DNA from 4 places in the Tumebacillus algifaecis genome. Region 2 is predicted to be linked to each of the others. Evidence: riboswitches for the same ligand, from Rfam matches in the RefSeq annotation. Region 2 holds a riboswitch; each other region holds the start of a gene.
What was found. Region 2 has a riboswitch for cobalamin ahead of CIG75_RS16770 (acyl-CoA thioesterase). Riboswitches for the same ligand answer to the same signal wherever they lie in the genome.

Region 1 (3,910 bases), 1.9 Mb from region 2:
CGCATCACGTCCATCACCGTGTCACCACTGTAGTAATCAACCGCTTGGTTGTACACAGAGGCCGCACCAAAATTGTGGGTGACAAACATGTTGAAGTTGCCTGCAGGCTGTTTTTTTGGTGGGGTGGATGGTTTAGTTGCTCCCCGCCGCTTGGCGTTTTGGTTGATGTCGCAGGTGGGGTTGAGGTGCCGTTGGATGCCGGAGCTTCGTTAGCAGGCTTGGACGGAGTAGCCGGATCGGTGGTTGGCTGCTGTTCCGCTTCTTTTTTGTCATCAGGCGGTTGAGGTTCTTGGTCTGTTTGTTCCGCTTCCTGTTGAGTCTGTTCTTGCTCCGGGAGCTGGACGACTTGTTCGGGCAGCTTTCCCACTTGTTGTTTTGACTCTTCGCTGCCACAAGCGGTGACCAAGAAGGCAAGCGCAAGAAAAAGTCCAAGACGTTTCGTGAACTGCATGATACCTGTTCCTCCTGTTCATTCATATAAGCAGAAGTAGCAAACGGGGAAGCTCTTTGCAGAGCCTCTCCCGTACAGCGTACTACTTGTTGAGTTTGTTCATGACATTGACGATAGCAGTTGCTACTTCAGCACGCGAAGCGGTGGCCTGCGGACGGAAGGTGTTTTCTGCATCGCCAGCCATCAGACCTTTGTCAAAAGCGGTTTTGACATACGGCTGTGCCCAGTCACTGACAGTTTCTCTGTCGCTGAAAGGCACCAGGTTTTTGGTATTCGACAGTTCTAGGCCGGAGAAGCGGACGAGGACGACGGCCAACTCTTCACGGGTGAGGCCCGAATCAGGACGGAACGTGCCCGCTTGATCGCCGCTCATATACCCTCTTTGCACGACCGTTTGGATGAAAGATTTATAGCCGTTGTTGTCGGCCACGTCACGGAACGATGCGGTTCCGCCAAAGGAAAGGTCGCCGTTTGCAAGGGCGAGGATCTTCGTCAATTCAGCGCGGGTGACAGCGCGCTTCGGTTGGAAATCGTTGTTGCCAGCTCCGATGACCACCCCTTTTCGGGCGAGGTTCAGGATCGACGATTCGGCCCAATTATAGCCAGCCAAGTCGTTGAAAGAGGCGTTCGGGTTGCCGACGAGCACGTTTAAGGTGCCGGTACGAATCAGTTGCGGCACGCCTGTTGCTGCATCCGTTTTGTCGATGTGCAGTTGGAGCAGACCTGCTTGCTTGGCTTCGATCGTCGCGACACCTTCAGCATTGGTCAAAGCCAGTTGCGTTGCGCTATTCGCTTGGTGGACGGCCGCTTGATCGATGTTTACGGTGGAGACGGTCGGGTTCCACTCTTCGTCATAGGTGGTCTGTTCCGCAGTGACTTTGACTGTGAACGAGGTACCTACATTGGGTGTGGTCGTCGAGAAGTTGACTTGCGGGAAGAGGGTTTGGGTGTAGTCATAGTAACCCCAGACCACTTCGTCGCCATCTTTGATCTCGGCTACATCGGCCGACAAGTTCGGCGCTTGGCCGTTGACCCAGACCGACCAACCGGAATTGGCGTTAAGGGTCTTTTCAGCGAGGGTGTCGATTTTGCTGATGTAGGAGCCGAAAGAAACCGTTTTCGCTTCGTAGGTCAGCTTTTCTTGATCAAGCAGCGTGACCAGTGCACCCATCGTCGTCGGTTTTTGCATGGTGATCACTTCACCGACTGTGTTTTTAAAACCAGTTTGACCGACATGAACAGTTTGTTCTTTGTACAGGCCGTTCAGTCCGACGACACGGACTTTGACTGTCGCTTGATCATCCGCCGCGAGCACAGCCGTTTGCGGGATCAAGAGTGAGGTGGCGAGCAGGATGCTTGCCAAACGCTTTTTCATGAATATTCTCCTCTCGAAATGAAAAGTGGTCATAAAAAAACTCCTGCCGCTCAGGGAGGAGTTGAAGGTGTAGAGGATCAGGGTCAACCAGCCATCGCTAGGGATCGCCATGAGAATATCACCCGGTTCCTGTACCTTCCCGCCGAAAGCACCAAAGGACTACGGTTAGAAGCAGGTTTCCTGGCTAACGGGTCTACCGCAATTCTCACCCCTTCTCATCCGATTGGACAATGGTTATCGTGAGCGCGTCGCCGTTTACAGTAGCGGGGGCTGCAGTGGAATTGCACCACTTTCCCTTCTCTTCTAACTACAGTGGTAGTTTATCATTTAGATGATTGAGAAACAAGTGAAAAGACCAGCCCGCAGGCTGGTCCTATTGTTCTTCGAAACGATCTTTGCGCATCTCCGGCACAGCGCCGAGCGGAAGGAATGCCGCACGGGAGTTGATCAAGGAGTGATCGATCAAGGAGTTGTAGTTGTGCACCATGTCGAGCACTGTTTTGAAATCTGCTTCGGTGTTGAATTCGCCTCGCAGATGCGTGTCAAACAGGGAGAGCGCGAATTTACGGTCCGCTTTCGCTTTATCGATGGCACCTTGCATGCGAGCTGCACGTTCCGTATCACCAAGCGCCTCTTGGCCTTGTTTTTCAATGGTAAAGGCACCGATGGCAAAGTTGGCAGCAGCTACTGCCGCTTGGATGACCATAAATTCGTTGGAGCGAAAAAGTGCTTCGGTAAGCATTGAGATCACCTCGTATGTAGTGCGTTCTTGGTTTCAGTTTAACGAAGTACGGGGTGAAGGTCAAATGCCAGCTAGCCGATCAGCGAGAAGCCACCGTCAACGATCAACGTTTGGCCGACGATCATGCGCGCTTGATCGGTGCAGAGGAAGTGCACAGAATTAGCAATATCCTCTGGCGTGACCATGCGGCCAGCCGGAGTGCGATTGACCGCATCGCTGATCATTTCATCGCGGTTCGGAAAATGGGTGAGCGCATCCGTATCGACGGCCGCTCCGGAAACGGCGTTGACGATGATGTTCTTCGCTGCCAGCTCCGCACCAAGATAGCGTGTGAGCGACTCAAGGGCTGCTTTGGAAGTGCCGACACAGGTATAGTTTTTCAAGGCGAAGCGACTGCCAAGCGATGAGATCGAGACGATCGCGCCTCCGCCGCGTTGCTCCATGAGCGGAACCGCTTGCTGCGCGAGGAACAGCAACGCCTTGGCGTTGATGTTGAGCGTCCAGTCCCAGTGTTTTTCTTCAACTTCCATCGCCGGGAGTTGAACGCCCGATGCCGCATTGGAGATCAGAATGTCGAGACCGCCCATCGTCTCTTTGATCTCGTCAAAAAGCAAATGAATCTTGTCGAGATCCCCGACGTTCGCTTTGATGATATGGCATTTGCGTCCCATGCTTTCGATGAGCGCTTTGGTTTCTTCGGCAGGCTTGCGGTTACGAAAGAAATTGATGACAATATCCGCGCCTTCGCTGGCCAGTTTGATGGCGATCGCTTTGCCGATCCCGCGGGAGCCCCCGGTGATAAGCGCTGTTTTGCCGCTGAGTGTGGTCATGATGTGTGTACCTCCATTGGTAGTTGGTCTTAAGAGTAAGTATAGCATGAAAGAATGAGAAAAAGCTTCTTCTTCGCATGAAACGAAGAAGAAGCTTTTCGAGTTAGGCATTCTTGCGGATGAGCAGCAAGCTTCCTGCAAGCAAGCACAATACCAGCCCAAACCATGGCATGAGCGGCGCTTGTTCGCCCGTTTGTGGGAGCGTGCTCCCCGGAGCAGGCGTTTGACCAGGTTTCACTTGCCCAGTCCCGCCATTGCCATTGCCATTGCCATTGCCATTGCCAGTACCGTTACCATTACCATTACCATTACCATTACCATTACCATTACCATTACCATTGCCAGGAGCCTGTGAGATGACCAATCCAACGCTGATCGATTGATTCACTTCACCAGCTTTCAAATCGATGGTGGTTGACCATCCCGCCAGATCGAGCACGTCACTTCCATTCGCTCCTGCTGTAAGCGCGTAACCGTCAGGAAGGATAAATTTCAATTTGTACTTCCCTTTC
Region 2 (3,910 bases):
CCAAAAATGGAAGGTTTCGTTTATAATAGAATTAAAAATTGAAGGAGTCGTCCAGCATGCTTGAGATCAAAAAGTTAGGACTTGAAGATACAGAATTATTTGCCAAACTGTACCGCAACGCGTACCCGGGTTTTGGCGGCACGCTGGAGCAAGTGGTAGCTTCGATGAAGCGCTTTTTCAGCTTTCCGGAGCGCACGTTTTACGGAGTCTTCCGTGAGCAAACGATGGTCGGCGGCATGTGCCTGCTCGATTTTGAGATGAACCTGCGCGGTCAAGGCATGGTTCCGGTGGGCGGCGTCGCGTTGGTCGCAGTCGATCTCTTGTATAAAAAAGAGAAGATCGCCAAGGAGATCATGACTTTCTCACTTCAGCATTTCCGTGAAAAAGGGACCAGCTTTGTCACGCTGTTTCCGTTTCGCATGTCCTTCTATAATCAGATGGGCTTCGGTGCGGGCGTCGAGCACCGTCGCTTCAGCATCGAGCCGTCCAACCTGCCGCGCTATACGAGCAAGGACAATTTGGAAATTCTGACGAGCGACAACCTCGAAGAAGTGGTCGCCTGCTACAACCGCTACAGTCTGACGCGCAATGGACTGACCCCGTTGTCTGCGCACCATCTCGAAGGGTTCTTCAAGGCGGACAGCGCCCGCGTCGTCGGCTTCCGCGAAGACGGTGTGTTGAAAGGCTATATGTTGATGCGTTTCATCAAAGATCACATGCTGGTCAACCAGATCTATATCCCGCACATCGTCTACGAGAGCGATCAGGCCTTGCAGGAGCTGTTCACCTTCTTGCACAGCCAAGCGGACCAGTTCCACCGCGTCAACATCAGCACACAAGATGAGGGGATTCATTACTTGTTGAGCACCACATCGACGAACATGCACGATGTGTTCGATTCGATCTTCCTCGAAACCAGCGTCAGTGGTTGCGGGTTGATGGTGCGCGTGGTCGATGTTCCAAAGTTGTTTGCCGAATTGCAAAAACACAACTTCAACGGGGAGACGTTCAAGCTGAAGCTGACCCTCGAAGACAGCTTTCTCCCGCAAAACGAGGCCAGCACGTTGCTGTATTTCGACGAAGGCCGTCCGCAGATGGTGACCGAGGGTCCGGTCGATGCCGAACTGACGCTTCCTGTCGCCGATTTTTCCAGCTTGCTCGCAGGCACGACCACGTTCGACCGCCTGCACCGCTTAGGTTTGGCCAAGCTGTCCGATGCGGCGCATGTGGAGACGCTGACCCGGCTGTTCCGCACCAATGAGAAGATGATGTGCATGTTTGCGTTTTAGGAGTGAGCTGGTATAGTAAAACTACAACTGCATAAGTCGGCAGTAAGGTGCCCTCGCACATAGCACGAGGGGTAACAGGGAATCGGGTGCAAATCCCGAGCGGTCCCGCCACTGTAACCGGGGAGCTATCTCTCAGCAATGTCACTCAATCCACGTTGGGGAAGACGAGAGAACGCGATGATTCGGAAGCCAGGAGACCTACCTTGCTCGCTACACCAAGCAACCTTCGCGGAAAGGAACGGTGTGTCCACTTGACGATCTCATTTTGATGTCGTCCACTTCGTTGTACACGCCCCAACCCAACCCTATCGGTTGGGTTTTTTGTTTGGCTACAGCAGTATCGTTCAAAAAGGAGTGTATTACGATGACACAGTTCAGCAAGCCAAGTAGTGAGTCGAGAACCAGCATGACCGATCTCGTATTTCCACCGGACACCAACCATCACAAAACGATCTTTGGCGGCAAAGTGATGGCCTATGTCGATAAAATCGCCTGCATCGCCGCGATGCGGCACAGTCGCAAACCGGTGGTTACGGTCGGCAGTGACAATTTCGATTTTTTAGCGCCGATCAAGACGGGGGAAGCGATCAATCTGGAGGCGTATGTCACATGGGTGCACAAAACCTCGATGGAAGTCTATGTGAAGGTGGAATCGGAGAACCTGCTGACCGGAGAGCGACAATTGACGGCAAGGGCCTATCTGACGTTTATCGCATTAGATGAGGAAGGGAAGCCGACTGCGGTGCCGCAAGTTGTACCGCAATCTGCTGAGGAGCGCAGGCAGTACGAATTGGCAGAAGGACGCTATGCGGTGCGGATGGAACGTCGGAAGAAGATGGCGCAGGAACAATTGTAAGCGAATGGAGTGATCTCTTTGCACCTTCTGTTCGCAAGGGCGTCTGCAGCTGAGCGCAAACGACAGAGGATGGAGAGGACCCCAAACAGCAAAGGAGCCCGCGTGGACTCCTTTGCTGTTTCTGCATTTTATACACGCGAGGAAACAAACGGGCAACGCGATTACTTGTTCTCCGCCAAAAAGGCGTTGATGATTTTTTGAATCGATTCGAGCGGGATTTGAATCATCGTCTTCATCAAATGTGGGATCGGGCGTCCACCCAACGTATATTGGTCGTCTTTTAAGCTTTTCAGAAGTTCTCTGTAGGGAAATTCGAAAGGTCGCTCAGTGCCGACAGTTAGTTTGACGGGGCGAGGGTCGTCGGTGCGCCCGAGCAAGTAATCGAGCGAGACGTTGAGGTTGTCCGCAATGTTGACCAAGGTCGCATAGTTAGGCTCGCGAGTGCCGTTTTCGTAGTTGGAGAGTGCGCTTTTGGTCAGATTCAAGATGTCTGCAAACTTCTGCTGCGAAAGGCCGCTTTTGACTCGAAGTGCTGATAATCGTTCACAAAATGTGTTTGTCACACATACGCCCCCTTCTTAAAATCACGTAATGTGATTGCCATTTCCTCCCCATCCTATCATGGTGATTCTCATTCGTATAGAGCAAAATGGTACACATAATGTGTACTTGCTGTACTTTGCGTTGAACTGTTCACGATACGTATCTATAATGATTGCATATAGGTTTCGAAGTGTGGGCGGGAGGGCGCATGAAAAACGAGAAGATGGCAGCATTGCGCGGTGATCGAACGCAAAAGGAAATGGCGAATGAGATTGGGATTCCGGTCAGCACTTATGCGATGATCGAGGCAGGGCACAGGTTTCCGCGCAGGGAACTGCAGATCAAGTTGGCGCGGTTTTTCAAGCTGACGGTCGATGAGTTGTTTTTCGACCAAGCAGGTGTGGAGGAGAAGGAGTAGCTGACAGCATAGCGGTTCGATTGGCCCAGCTCGGAAGGGCTTGGCACACGGAGAACTCTGCTCCGTCGCTCGCTTGACAAATTTTGATCGCGGAGAGTAGGATTACCTGTGTGTATGGGCAGTATGGATAATAGGTAGACTCATTACGGTTACTAGAGCTTAGGAGAGACAGGTCAGATTGTACCTGGACATCATGCAGTCCGATGATTGGCTTCCATCAGGTGACTCTCTTTGGACGGATGGGTACCTGATGGAGCGCCTTTCTTGCAACAGGTGCAATCCTGACCCGCCTCTTCTATTGTTTTACAAGGGGATTAGAGTGCGGATGCTTGCAACACTTTGATCCCCCAATAAATGCATTTGAGTGTCTCAGCCGTCGCTGCGCTGAGCAGTGAAAAGATGAGCAGCCTTGTTTGGAAACGCTTGGTGTTCAGTTGGAGCCATAGTTTTTTGTTCAAAACAAAAACTCCCTTTTCTGGCCTGCATGACATCGTTTTGATTGTAACTGGAACAATCTGCTTATGCAATGGTTGTAAACATATTTTTTCATAAGTGTAATCAATGGGGCTGACAATTGAATCTTGCTAAAAAGCAGAAGCGAAGCACACATGTTGTGCTTCGCTTCTTTTGGTTAGAGTGATTTCATAAACGTTTCCAAGCGATCCATCGCCTCTTGCAACTGCTCCATCGACGAAGCATAGGAGATGCGAATGAATCCTTCACCCAGTGGAGAAAATGCAACGCCGGGCACGACGGCGACCCGAGCTTGTTCGAGCAGGCGGGTGGCGAAGTCGAAGGAGGACA
Region 3 (3,910 bases), 930 kb from region 2:
CCATACCTCCAAACAGATCAGGACCAGCAGGCCGAGCACACTTTCCAGTCGATAGCGGAACGGGACGGGCTTGGCTTGATACGGGGCCAAACTGATCTCATCGGCAAAGCCCCGTGATAACAGGCCGTGAGAAAGACCGCGGTATTGGTGCATCGTCTTGGCAAACAGATGCACGACCAGATGGGCCAAATCGTGCAGGGAGCGCGAGAAACCAACATATCCCCCTCGGGCCCGCTGCGCGACGTTGATGTCATGTGCAGTGTCTGCCAACAAGAAGATAAAGCGGTACATGATCAGCATCAGCTCCAGGACGAGGGAGGGGACGCGCAGCCGTTTTAACACCTGTAGCAGTTCGGTGAACGGCGTGGTCAGGATCAGAAAAAACATGCAGGACAAGCAGGCTGCGATCCGCATAAACAGTTCTCCCGCGCGAAGGAGTCCGCTGTCTGTGATATAGAGTCCAGTATCAGCAAACAACGGGATGAACATCATCCCGTTGTGCTTGAGAAAGTCTGACTCCGACCCGATTTCCAACAGGAGGGCCGGGCTTCCTGCGACGAAGAACAGACAAGAGACAGCGAATAAGAGCAGAAAAGATCGGAAAGGGATACGGGCATAGCGCACGGTCCACACGATGATCCAGACGGCGATGAGCAGTTGGACGAGCGGGTGACTGGAGATGGCCAGCACAAACAGGGCGGCCGCAAAACCACATTTCCACAGCGGTGAAACGGAGCGAAATGCATTGCTGTAGGAAAGGGTGTCGATCAGCCGGATCATTGTGTTTTTGCTTGGGTGGACTTCCCTTTTAACCGTCCAAATGTGTATCCGACCACTCCAGCGCCAAGAGCTGCTTGCAAGGCGAACAACATGCTTTCCGTCTCCGAAGGCAGTTCGGTCAGCGCGTTGAACCACGGCTCATAGGTTGGATCGATCTCGAGAATCGCTTCTTCGGCAGCTCCGTCCGCTCCGCCAAATTCGGCGTTGATCAACAACAGCGGAAGCAAGGCAAGGAGGATGACGGCGAGCAAGAGGAGGGCATTTTTCATACCGATTTTCATGAACGGATAGCTCCTTTCATTTTGCGATTGAGCAGGGACAGCTCTTCTGTGTTGTATTTTTGCAGCCAGTTCCAGACCAGTACGGTCAGCAAGCCTTCACTGATCGCCAGAGGAATTTGAGTGAGTGCAAAGATGCTACCGAACTTTGCAAAGGAAGCCAAGATCCCACCCGTTTCGGAAGGAAAAGCGAGCGACAATTGCAGCGACGTGACAACATAGGTGGAGAGGTCGGCAAACATCGCAGCTGCGAAGATGGCGATTTTTTGCTGACCGGTGGTGTTCATCAGCAGCTTGTACATGAAGTAACCGACAAACGGGCCAGCCACCGCCATCGAGAAGGCGTTGGCGCCAAGCGTGGTCAGACCTCCGTGCGCCAGAAGCAGAGCTTGGAAGAGCAGGACGATCGAACCGAGCACGCTCATCGGCAGTGGGCCGAACATGACGGTGCCGAGGCCAACTCCGGTCGGATGCGAGCTGCTGCCTGTAACTGAGGGGAGTTTCAGCGCGGAGAGGACGAAGGTGAAGGCGCCGGCCATGCCGATCATCAGCTTCAATTCGGGGTTTTCTTTGGTGATCTTTACGAGGGCGCGCAGACCGAGCACAAAGAAGGGCAGGAACACAGCCCACCAGAAGAGGGACCAGCCTGGGGAGAGAAACCCTTCCATGATATGCATCGCATAGGCAGATTCAGATGCGTTCAGATACAGATAAATCGTCAGGGCGAAGGTGAGTAGCAATGGTGCGATCTTGCGAACTTTCTTCATCGTGTGTACCTCCTGTTCATGTTTAGACATAAAAAAACCAATCCATAAGCGATGGATTGGTCTAATGTACGCACAAGCAAACGACAACACAGCGTGTTGTTGTTTGAACTTCTCGTACACCACTCCTTTCCGCGAAGGATGATAGGTGTAACAAACGAGGTAGGTCTCCTGGCTTGGGATCGTCATTCTCTTTCGCCTTCCCCGATCGAGGATCGAGTGGCCTGTGGAAAGAGAACTCCCCCTATACAGTGGCGGGACCGCTCGGGATTTGCACCCGATTCCCTGTTACCCCTTGCGTTGGCAAGGGCACCTGTTTGCTCACGATATTTACTTTCCAGTCTACTATTCGGAATGCAGAGGAGAAATCCTGCCTGCTTCCCATTGATTCTGAATTTCTGGGCGCAGCAGATCTTGCTAGGTGTCGAGGGAGCGATCGCCAAGACTGTTGCGCGGGAGGTTGGGATCATGGAGCGAGTTCGCTTCCTAGCTGGTGTTGGCTGGCTCCTAGCCGAGCAGGTGGAACGGGACGTTCGGCTCGCTGTCTGGGCAATTAAAGATGCGGGAGTTCGCTTGCCAATTGTGCAAGGCGACGGTTGGCCTGATCGTTGAACAGGCCGCCGTGGTAGCAGATGACCGTTTCGATGTCGTAGCGGGTCAGCGTCTGCAGGGAGTGGATGGCGGTGTCCATGTCGAGCGTGTAATCAGGATGCGGGCCTTGCAGTTGACCGTCCACCACCATCAGCGCGTCGCCTGCGATCAACGTTTTGCTCGCCGCGTGGTACAGGCTGATATGTCCGGGCGTGTGACCTGGCGTGTCGAGGATGGTGAGGCCGCCGCCGATGGGCAGTTGTTCGCCGTCTGTCACCGTTTTGTCAACGGGTGCTTTGGGAGGATGCTGCAACATGGAGAGGAACGCGTTGCGCCACTCGACAGGCACATCGGGTGGGAGCGACGCTTCCGCCTGAGCGATCGCCGCGGGCGTAAGTTTCAAGAGTTGTTGTTCGCCTTCGATGTACGGTTTTTCCACGGCGTTGGCGAGGACTTCGATCTTCTGCGGCGCCGCTTCGAGAATGGTCGGCAAACTGCCGATGTGATCGAGGTCTTGGTGGGTCAAAATGAGATGGCTGAGCTTCTCAAACGGCAGGCCAGCCTGTTCGACCGCGGCGCGCAAGAGCGGCAGTTGGCCGGGGTATCCAGCATCGATGAGCACCGCTGTGTGTTGATCCCAGAGCAAAGTCGGAAAGATGGTTTCCACTCTTCCCATCATCGGTGCTGATATTTCGAGCATTTTCAAACCGCTGGTTGGCTGCATCTGAATCCCTCCATTTTTTGGTTCTCTTGTAGTTCGATGTGGAAAAATATGATTCCTGCTTGCATATATTTAAATATTACTATCTGTTAAAATGGAGATAAGTCGATGATGAAGATGGGAGTTGCGCTATGAAAACCAGGGCCACTTCACAACGAACAAATGGGACGGGGCGGGCGGCCAGCAGGACGACTCCCGCTCCGTCTGCCAGAAGCACGTCACATCCGATTGTGCAAATGCAACAGCTCGTGGGCAATAAACGCACGTCACAGATGCTCTACAGTCTGGTACAGGCCAAGCAATCGAGGACGTCTCAGCCTGTTGCACAGCGGATGAAGATCGTCGAGAGCGGGGAAGAGGTTGGGTTGGACGATTCGCGCGTCTATGAGTTGACGGCCGCAGCGTGGCTTCAGGCGATCAATACCGGGCAAGTGCGCGCGTCCGAGTATGAGATCAACGTGTTGCGTCAGTTACATGAAGCGTCCCAACTCGATACGGACAGCGATTCCGACATGGAGGAGGAACTGAATCCTGACCAGCGGGAACTGCTCGATCAGATGCGACCCGTTTTTGAGTCGCAGGTGAGAAAGCGCCAGGGAAAGAAACTGCCCGGGAAAAAGGTGCAGGGCGATTTGCTGGAGCACCATACGTCCGTCTTTTCGAATGATCTGGATGTTCAGGAGATGAATGCCAATTCCTACGCGATGAACATCCCTGGGATCGATCACTTGCAAGACAAGTCATCCCACCTGTTTGTGCAGGACAAAATGCATTTG
Region 4 (3,910 bases), 1.2 Mb from region 2:
TATGTGATCACAGTGTAACAACGGGGGCGGAAACGATCCTGTCTTTTCATGCTTTGTTGTAAAATGGGAGTGAGGTGATGCGGTTTGGATTGGCAGAAACGGTTAGAGGAAGCGCTGGAGTTTATCGAAAGCAATCTGGAAACATCGCTGCCTGTGGAGACCATTGCGAAGGCTGTGTATTCGTCACCCTTTCATTTTCAGCGAATGTTTCATATGTGGTCGGGGATCACGCTGGGCGAATATGTGCGGAAGCGCAAGTTGACATTAGCCGCCCAAGAGTTGGCCGTATCCTCGGCAAAAGTGGTCGATGTCGCGCTTAAATATGGCTATGATCCCCCTGAGTCATTCTGTAAAGCGTTCCGAAAGCTCCACGGTGTCTCCCCGTCGGCCGCCCGGAAACCGGGCGTGTCGATCAAAGCCTTCCCCCGCGTTTCGTTCGAACCGCACGCGCTGGGCGACGCGGAAGTGGATTATCGCATTGTGGAAAAAGAAGCGTTCACCGTCGTCGGGAAGTCGGCAGAGCTCGTTTGCGGTCAAGATGGCCGTACCCGACAGTGGTTTTGGGGGGAAAGCCGGAAGGACGGCACGCTTGACAAGCTGAGCTCGCTCTCTACGGAGACGCCTTTGCTTGGCCTAACCATGAGTTTTGAGGAAGAATTCACATACATGATCGCAAGGGAAGCAGACGCCGCTTCTTTAGATTTGGCACAGGGATGGTCCGTCCAAACGATTCCGGCTGCCACTTGGGCGATCTTCCCTTGTTCGGGGCCGCTGCCGGGGGCGATGCAGAGCGGATTGCGCAAAATTTACAAGGTGTGGTTTCCGGCGACCGAATTTGAGCATGCAGGTTTGCCGGAGATTGAAGTGTATTTGCCGGGAGATGCCCAGGCGGAAGCGTATCGCTGCGAGGCTTGGATTCCGATTCTGAAAAAAACGAACATCTAAAAAGCCAACTTCCTCCGCAGGGGGAGTTGGCTGGGCATAGATGGCGTGCACGTGAGTTCGGAGATGAAAAACGGAGTCGCAGAAGGTGCTGGATCGGCTGGCCGAAGAGCTGCCGGAAGCTTACGGCGGGCTGCACCAAAAGTGAAAGGACATTTTTGTCACTCTACAGTAACAAAAAGTTCATTCTGACTGTGTCCCGTGAGATAAGCACGGCACACAGTCTTTTTTAGAAGGAGAGAGGCATTCGAAATGGCCGTTATACTCGCCCCGTTTGAAGTCTGAAACTATCAAGAACTGAGGTTTGTCCAGATTGGAAACGACGCTTCCACCTGTTCATGAGCCTCCCAGTCTGTATGCTATTATATGGAAGCAAAAACTCCGACTATCTGACTCACACCAGCGATGATCGCAAAAGGTATATCAAAAGGGGATGTGCGGTATTCGGGAGTTACGATCATGATAAAGGTCTTACCTCCCGTAACCAAGGTAATTCTGCGAATCTGGTCGCCTGATTTTCCAAAAATTGCACCCCTCCGACTCCCCGATGCGTTTCAGGCGTCCAACGTCCCTTACACAAATGAAGACTACAGATTGCCATAGCATGGCATCTTCTTTATACTGAATAGTAATTTGATAGGACGCAACTAGGTGCCCTTTTGATAAAGGGATAATAGGGAATCGGGTGAAAATCCCGAGCGGTCCCGCCACTGTAACCGAGGAGTTCTCTTTCACGCATGCCACTCGATAAGTATCGGGGAAGACGAAAGAGCGCATTGATCCGGAAGCCAGGAGACCTGCCTAGCTTGCCGCACCAGATAAACCTTCGAGGAGAGGAGAGGTGTACGAATAAGGAAGCGGCCTGGTTTTCTTTCTTTGCGTCGTTTTTTTGATTGTACGCGTAGCCCCATCTGCCAAGGTGGGGCTTTTTGTGCTGTCAGGCATCGTGTTTTCTGGGGCCTGCACCAGCAGACATTGAGGAAAGGGAGTTGCAAATTGAACTCGATTCAATCCATTGGACAAGCAAAACCGACTCGATTCGTAGGTGGGCTTTCGTGGAGAAACCTGCTTTTGCTGCTGATCGTTTTGTGTTTGGTGTCGATCACGATGGCAGTCATGCTCGGTCCAGTCAAAATCGCGCCCCTTACCGTATGGAAAGTGGCCATGTCCCATCTTCCTTTTTGGGGACCATCCATTGTGCCGGATTGGAGCAAGGCGCAAGAGCACATCATCTGGGAGATCCGGTTTCCCCGTGTGATTCTGGCGGCTGTAGCCGGCGCCGGACTTGCCTTGGCAGGGGCGGTGATCCAGGCACTGCTGCGCAACTCGCTTGCAGACCCGTACATTCTGGGCGTCTCGTCCGGTTCATCCGTAATGGCTGTCATGGTTATCATTTTCGGAGCATTGCCGATGTTCGGACAGTATGCGCTAAGCATCGCGGCTTTCCTAGGGGCACTTGTTTCGATGATCGTCGTCTATATGCTGGCAAACGTCTCAGGAATCATCACCACTTCACGCCTGCTGTTGTCAGGAATCGCGATCTCCATGGTGCTATCTTCCATCACCAGTTTTATCGTGATGATGGCACCGAGGGAGCAGGGAATTCGCGATGCCATGTTCTGGATGATGGGGAGCTTTTCCGGTGCCAAATGGGAATATGTGATCATTCCCGGTTGTGCGGTGTTCGTCGGATTCATTTTTTTACTGTTTCAATATCGCGGCCTCAACGCGCTGTTGATGGGGGAGGAAGCAGCGAAAACACTTGGGATCAACACCAATTCGTTGCGAAAAGTACTTCTCATCGTCGCCTCGCTTCTTACCGGGGTGATTGTGGCGGTATGTGGTTCGATTGGGTTTATTGGACTGATGATTCCGCATATCGCGCGTTTTCTGGTTGGCTCTGATCATCGGAGGGTCCTTCCGGTCAGTGTATTGCTCGGAGTCTTGCTGGCGATCTGGGGAGATGTTTTGGCCCGTTTGGTACTGGCGCCGGAAGAAGTGCCGATCGGAGTGGTGACGTCGATTTGCGGCGGTCCGTTCTTTATTTGGCTTCTGCGGCGCAACTCCTATACGTTTGGCGGTGGAAACCGATGAGTGTAAAAGCAGAGAACGTCTCTTTCCGTATTGGGCAATCCTCGATCATTCGAGATATCACCTTACAGGTATCCGACAAAAAATTCGTCGGATTGATTGGACCAAACGGCTGTGGGAAATCGACACTGCTCAAAATGATCTACCGCGTTTTGAGACCGGATACAGGCACCGTCTATTTGGATAACGAGGAATTGTATCGGATGCCCGCGCGCTCCGTTTTTCAGCGGATGGCAGTGGTCAGTCAGGAATCAACTCACAACTTTGATTTTTCGGTTCAAGAAATCGTGATGATGGGACGCACTCCCCATAAGGGGATGTTTCAATCGGATACGGTTGAGGATCTGGACATCGTGGAACAGGCCTTGTCGCGTGTGGACATGACCGAGTACGCCAAGCGGAGTTTTATGAGCTTGTCCGGCGGAGAAAAACAGCGTGTGTTGATCGCGAGGGCCCTTGCCCAGCAGGCGGAGATCATTGTTCTGGATGAGCCAACCAATCACTTGGACATTCGTCATCAACTGCAACTGATGGATCTGGTCAAAACTCTCGATATAACCGTACTGGCAGCGCTGCATGATTTGAACCTCGCTTCCGTCTATTGTGACGAGCTGTATGTCGTGCGTGATGGCAGTATCGTTGTGTCCGGACCGCCGGAGGATGTGATGACACCCGAATTGTTGCGGGAGATTTTTGGTGTAGAAGCTGAGGTCACCATCCATCACGTCACGGGGAAACCACACATTACCTTTTTGCCGAATCTTTCTCTTCGGCTTGCAACGGCACAAAGAGAGGAGTAAATGGCGATGGCGTTTTGGAAATGCGGTTTTTGCAGCTTCATGTATGACGAATGGTATGGTGACAGCCGAAACGGCAT

Region 1: linked by a shared signal. The riboswitch ahead of CIG75_RS05125 (S-layer homology domain-containing protein) and the one ahead of CIG75_RS16770 (acyl-CoA thioesterase) in region 2 are both predicted to bind cobalamin.
Region 3: linked by a shared signal. The riboswitch ahead of CIG75_RS01060 (energy-coupling factor ABC transporter permease) and the one ahead of CIG75_RS16770 (acyl-CoA thioesterase) in region 2 are both predicted to bind cobalamin.
Region 4: linked by a shared signal. The riboswitch ahead of CIG75_RS02545 (FecCD family ABC transporter permease) and the one ahead of CIG75_RS16770 (acyl-CoA thioesterase) in region 2 are both predicted to bind cobalamin.

What each region holds. Positions count from the first base shown of each region.
Region 1 covers NZ_CP022657.1:1,138,520-1,142,429, reverse strand. Annotated here, with positions in the region: gene CIG75_RS05130 (DUF4430 domain-containing protein) at 1-56, opposite strand, end outside; gene CIG75_RS20595 (hypothetical protein) at 14-451, opposite strand; gene CIG75_RS05125 (S-layer homology domain-containing protein) at 534-1,826, opposite strand; cobalamin riboswitch at 1,980-2,152, opposite strand; gene CIG75_RS05120 (hypothetical protein) at 2,200-2,568, opposite strand; gene fabL (enoyl-[acyl-carrier-protein] reductase FabL) at 2,640-3,398, opposite strand; gene CIG75_RS05110 (SdrD B-like domain-containing protein) at 3,502-3,910, opposite strand, start outside.
Region 2 covers NZ_CP022657.1:3,789,968-3,793,877, reverse strand. Annotated here, with positions in the region: gene CIG75_RS16775 (GNAT family N-acetyltransferase) at 57-1,289, shown strand; cobalamin riboswitch at 1,318-1,509, shown strand; gene CIG75_RS16770 (acyl-CoA thioesterase) at 1,654-2,145, shown strand; gene CIG75_RS16765 (helix-turn-helix domain-containing protein) at 2,307-2,708, opposite strand; gene CIG75_RS16760 (helix-turn-helix transcriptional regulator) at 2,897-3,106, shown strand; gene CIG75_RS20825 (hypothetical protein) at 3,421-3,564, opposite strand; gene CIG75_RS16755 (aminotransferase A) at 3,738-3,910, opposite strand, start outside.
Region 3 covers NZ_CP022657.1:201,053-204,962, forward strand. Annotated here, with positions in the region: gene cbiQ (cobalt ECF transporter T component CbiQ) at 1-780, opposite strand, end outside; gene CIG75_RS01055 (energy-coupling factor ABC transporter substrate-binding protein) at 777-1,061, opposite strand; gene CIG75_RS01060 (energy-coupling factor ABC transporter permease) at 1,058-1,825, opposite strand; cobalamin riboswitch at 1,967-2,154, opposite strand; gene CIG75_RS01065 (MBL fold metallo-hydrolase) at 2,376-3,137, opposite strand; gene CIG75_RS01070 (hypothetical protein) at 3,266-3,910, shown strand, end outside.
Region 4 covers NZ_CP022657.1:513,047-516,956, forward strand. Annotated here, with positions in the region: gene CIG75_RS02540 (AraC family transcriptional regulator) at 85-945, shown strand; cobalamin riboswitch at 1,575-1,761, shown strand; gene CIG75_RS02545 (FecCD family ABC transporter permease) at 1,948-3,036, shown strand; gene CIG75_RS02550 (ABC transporter ATP-binding protein) at 3,033-3,833, shown strand; gene CIG75_RS02555 (methyltransferase domain-containing protein) at 3,840-3,910, shown strand, end outside.